2 regions of the Streptomyces sp. NPDC014623 genome follow, and region 2 is predicted to be linked to the other one. Evidence: riboswitches for the same ligand, from Rfam matches in the RefSeq annotation. Region 2 holds a riboswitch; the other holds the start of a gene.
What was found. Region 2 has a riboswitch for cobalamin ahead of ACF1FZ_RS26830 (energy-coupling factor ABC transporter permease). Riboswitches for the same ligand answer to the same signal wherever they lie in the genome.
Positions count from the first base shown of each region.

Region 1 (2,443 bases), on a different contig from region 2:
TGTTCGTCGCGTGGGGCCTGACCCTGCCGGCCGCCGGTCTGATCGGGGCGGGCGCCGAGTTCCTGACCAAGCAGGGCCCCTGGGGTGTCGCGGTGGTCGCCGTGATCCTCGTCGCCGGCTCCGCCGCCATCTGGCTGCTGTCGCGCCGCAAGCCGGTCGACCACACCAACGTGAACGCGGACACCGAGCCCGCGGGCATCGTCACCACCGCCATCTCGGCGGTCAGCCCGCCGCCCGCCGGTACCCTCCCGCCGGACCTCAAGACCACCATCCCGGCCCCGGTTCCCACGGCCGGAACCCCGGCCGACCCGGCCACGGTGTAAGGACAGATCCGCATGAACATCGACTGGGCAGCTCTCGCATCCGTCTTCGGCGTCAGCCTCGTGGTCACCGTCGCACTGGTCGGCCTCTTCACCCTCGGCATCACGGGCCTGGCGAAGCAGGTCCCCACGGCGCAGGGGGCCGGCGGTGCCGGCGTCCTGGTGCGCACCGGCGCGTACGCCTGCTTCGGGCTGTGCGTGGCGGCGGTCGCGTACGGGATCTATCTGATCGTCGCCTGACCGCTCCCACGTGGACACCCACCGGGCCGGACACACCACGTGTGTCCGGCCCGGTGTGCGTCTGAGCACACCGAAGCCCCGCAGGTCAACGGCAGGTTGACGGGCATTCGTGGGGCATGGTGGACTGCCGGAGCCGTTTACGGCGACAGGAGAGGAAGCCGGTGCGAGTCCGGCGCGGTCCCGCCACTGTCACCGGGGAGCAGCCTCCGTACGGAAGTCACGGTCCGCCACCGCGGACTGGAAGGCCGGGGGGGAACTGCGGATCCGGGAGCCAGGAGACTCTCGTCGCCGGTCACGTCGAACCAGGGCGCGGACCCTGAGTGAGGACATACGTCATGCCTGGCTGCCCCGTGTCGGTCGCTGCACCACCTGCCTCGAAGCCCCGTCGAGGCGCGACGGCCGGCTGAGCGGTGCGAGCCGACCGCATCTTCGCGTACGGCGCCGCCGCCGGCCTGGTCGGCGACCTGCTGCTCGGTGATCCCCGGCGGGGCCACCCCGTCGCCGCCTTCGGGCGCGCCGCGGCGGGCGCCGAGAACCGGCTGTGGCGCGATCACCGCGGCTGGGGCGCCCTGCACACGCTCGTCTGCGCCGGCGGCGCCACGGGCGCCGCCGCGCTGGCCGCCCGCGCCGTACGGAACCGTCCCGCCGCCGCCGTGGCGCTGACCGCCGCCGCCACCTGGTCGGTCGTCGGGGGCACCTCGCTGGGGCGCGAGGCGCGCGCCGTCGGCGGGGCACTGGCCGCCGGGGACATCGAGCTGGCCCGGGAGCGGCTGCCGCATCTGTGCGGCCGCGATCCGCAGGCCCTGGACGGACAGCAGATCGCCCGTGCGGTGGTGGAGTCCGTCGCCGAGAACACCTCCGACGCCGTCGTGGGAGCCCTTGTGTGGGGCGCGCTCGGCGGAGTGCCCGGGCTCGTCGGCTTCCGGGCCGTCAACACGCTCGACGCGATGGTCGGGCACAAGTCGCCCCGCTACCGGCGCTACGGCTGGGCCTCGGCCCGGCTCGACGACGTCGCCGGCTGGCCCGGGGCCCGGCTCACCGCGGTGCTGGCCGTGGCCGCCGGGGGGCGCCCCCGCGAGGCCGTCCGGGCCTGGCGGGCCGACGCGGGCAGGCACCCCAGCCCCAACGCGGGCCCGGTGGAGGCCTCGTTCGCGGGAGCGCTCGGGGTACGGCTCGGCGGCACCCTCGCGTACGGCGGGCGGGTCGAGCACCGGCCGGTGCTCAACGGCGAGGCCGGCCGGGACGTGCGGGTCACGGACATCGAACGCGCGGTGCGGCTGTCGCGCCGGGTGAGTGTGCTGGCCCTCGCCGTGTGCGCGGCGGGGCGGCTGGCCATGGGACGGAGAGCCGGATGAGCGGCGGACTGCTGGTCGCGGGGACCACTTCGGACGCGGGCAAGAGCGTCGTCACGGCCGGGATCTGCCGGTGGCTGGTGCGCCGGGGGGTGAAGGTCGCGCCGTTCAAGGCGCAGAACATGTCGCTGAACTCGTTCGTCACCCGGGAGGGGGCGGAGATCGGCCGCGCCCAGGCGATGCAGGCGCAGGCCGCCCGGGTGGAGCCGTCCGCGCTGATGAACCCGGTGCTGCTCAAGCCCGGCGGTGACCGGTCGAGCCAGGTCGTCCTGATGGGGAAGCCGGTCGGCGAGATGAGTGCGCGCGGTTACCACGGGGGGCGGCAGGAAGCCCTCCTCGGGACGGTCGTGGACTGTCTGGAGCAGCTGCGGGCCACCTATGACGCGGTGATCTGCGAGGGGGCGGGCAGTCCGGCCGAGATCAATCTGCGGCGCACGGACATCGTGAACATGGGTGTCGCGCGGGCCGCGCGCTTTCCCGTGCTGGTGGTCGGCGACATCGACCGGGGCGGTGTGTTCGCCTCGTTCTTCG
Region 1 is NZ_JBIBZU010000029.1:50,674-53,116, forward strand. It holds gene ACF1FZ_RS32085 (anion permease) at 1-323, shown strand, start outside; gene ACF1FZ_RS32090 (hypothetical protein) at 336-560, shown strand; cobalamin riboswitch at 711-842, shown strand; gene ACF1FZ_RS32095 (cobalamin biosynthesis protein) at 971-1,915, shown strand; gene ACF1FZ_RS32100 (cobyric acid synthase) at 1,912-2,443, shown strand, end outside.
Region 1: it holds a riboswitch for cobalamin, as region 2 does, so the genes downstream of both, ACF1FZ_RS32095 (cobalamin biosynthesis protein) here and ACF1FZ_RS26830 (energy-coupling factor ABC transporter permease) in region 2, are expected to answer to the same signal.

Region 2 (2,443 bases):
CGCTGGTTCTGGTTGTCGTAGACCTGATGTCCCTGCCGGTTGGTCAGCACCGGCTGTCCGGCGTTCTCATCGGGCCGCGCACTCTCGGTATCGGTCATGGCCTGCACTCCTTCTCCGTCGGGGGCACGTCGACCGAGTGTTCCCCCGAATGACGCCACAAACAGGAAAAGCAACCCGCCGTCCGCCATCCGCCGCGTCAAAAGGATCCGACTGGCCGTCACGGGGTGAGCGGTCCGGCGTCGCACACGGACAGCAGGGTCTCCGGTGCGTCGGGACCGGGGAGGCGTGCCGGGCGGAGGGCAGGGCTCCGGCGGCCGCACACCCGGTTCGTGCCCCGCCCCGGCCGGCGCCTGCCCTCGGCCGTGCGGCCGAGGGGCGCTCGCGTATGTTTTCCCGCCCCGCCCCGCCACGCCAGGCGCGATTTCGTCGGCATCCTGTGCTCCTCCGCCGACAAGGTACGGGGCTTCCGCTTCCCGGCCGGTATCATCCGGATCCTCGACTTCGCGGAGACCTTCCTCGGCGGCGGCACCAGCTGTCAGACGCCTCCGCCCACAGCCGGCGAGCTGCTGGAGAAGGAGTTCGACGCCACCGCCCGTCCACGGGCTGACATCGTGATGATCACGGATGACGAGTGCGGCGTCACCGAACAGTGGACGCGCGACCGGAACGACGCCGGACACCTGCCGGGTTTCCGCGTCTTCGGCCTGGCCGCCTTCGCCCCGCGCGCCGCGGAGGCGGACTCGGTCCTGGACGCCCCCCTGCGACAGCCTCCGCTCCGTCGAGGACCTCACCGGCGTGCGCGCCGCCGGCCTCTTCCGCGTGCTCCGGGCCCGGCTCGCCCCGGCGGCGGCGTGGAGCGCGAAGCCCTGTGCCGGGTGGCCCACGGCGCCCCCTGCGCCGGCCGCGGCCTCTGCGGCGGGGCCTGCTTGTCATACGCCTCCACCTGCCACTACTGTCACCACGCCTTGGTGTACGGGAAATCCGGTGTGATGCCGGTGCGGCCCTCGCCACTGTGATCGGGAAGTCCGGCTCCGGCCCTCGCGGGCAGCCACTGGGTCCTTGTGACCCGGGAAGGCGGAGTTCGGGCGGTGGTACCCGTGAGCCAGGAGACCGGTCAAGGCACTTCAACCATCCACGAGGTGCTGGAGAGGGTCTGCTGAGCCATGCACATAGCCGAGGGTTTTCTGCCTCCGGCGCACGCGATCGCCTGGGGAGTCGCGTCCGCGCCGTTCGTTTTCCACGGAGTCCGGTCACTGACGCGTGAAGTCAGGGAGAACCCGGAGAGCACGTTGCTCCTGGGCGCTTCCGGGGCCTTCACGTTCGTCCTTTCCGCCTTGAAGCTCCCCTCTGTGACGGGGAGTTGCTCACACCCGACGGGCACAGGCCTGGGAGCGATCCTGTTCCGCCCCCCGATCATGGCGGTCCTGGGGACCATCACCTTGCTGTTCCAGGCACTGCTGCTCGCCCACGGCGGCCTGACCACGCTCGGAGCGAACGTCTTCTCCATGGCGGTCGTCGGGCCCTGGGCGGGGTACGCGGTCTACAAGCTGCTGCGCCGGTTCGAGGTGCCGCTGATGGTGGCGGTCTTCTTCGGCGCGTTCGTCGCCGACCTGTCCACCTACTGCGTCACCAGTGTGCAGCTTGCGCTGGCCTTCCCCGACCCGGGCAGCGGGTTCATCGGGGCGCTCGGCAAGTTCGGCTCCATCTTCGCTCTCACCCAGATTCCGCTCGCGGTGAGCGAAGGTCTTCTGACCGTGCTGGTGATGCGTCTCCTCGTGCAGTCCAGCAAGGGGGATCTGACCCGGCTCGGCGTGTTCCTCTCCGGCCGGCGGACCCGGACGGGGACGGACAGGACCGAGGCGGTGGCGCGATGACCAGGAACACGAAGATCAACGCTCTTCTGCTGCTCGTCGTGGCCGCACTGGCCGTCCTGCCACTGGCCCTCGGCCTCGGCGACGGCAAGGAAGAGCCGTTCGCGGGCGCCGACGCCCAGGCCGAGACAGCGATCACCGAGATCGATCCCGGCTACGAGCCCTGGTTCTCCCCGCTGTACGAACCGCCGTCCGGTGAGATCGAGTCGGCGCTGTTCGCCCTCCAGGCCGCGCTCGGCGCGGGTGTCCTCGCCTACTACTTCGGTCTGCGGCGCGGACGCCGTCAGGGCGAGCTGCGCGCGACCGCGCAGCGGGACGGCGCTGCCGCCGAAGGCGGTACCGGGGAGCCCCCGGCCCGGAGGACCTGAGCGCACGTGCTGCCGATCGACGCGGCGGCGCACAGCAGTCGCTGGCGCCGCCGCCATCCCGCGGACAAAGCCGTGCTCGGCCTGGGGCTCACGGTTCTGGCGATCTCGCTGCCGCCCTGGCCCGGCGCACTCCTCGTGCTCGTCACCGCCCTCGCCGCGTTGCTGGGGCCGGCGGGCGTGGGCCCCCGCCACCTGTGGCGTGCG
Region 2 is NZ_JBIBZU010000019.1:11,662-14,104, reverse strand. It holds gene ACF1FZ_RS26840 (catalase) at 1-98, opposite strand, end outside; partial or broken gene ACF1FZ_RS26835 (hypothetical protein) at 402-825, shown strand; cobalamin riboswitch at 950-1,134, shown strand; gene ACF1FZ_RS26830 (energy-coupling factor ABC transporter permease) at 1,164-1,874, shown strand; gene ACF1FZ_RS26825 (energy-coupling factor ABC transporter substrate-binding protein) at 1,871-2,239, shown strand; gene cbiQ (cobalt ECF transporter T component CbiQ) at 2,246-2,443, shown strand, end outside.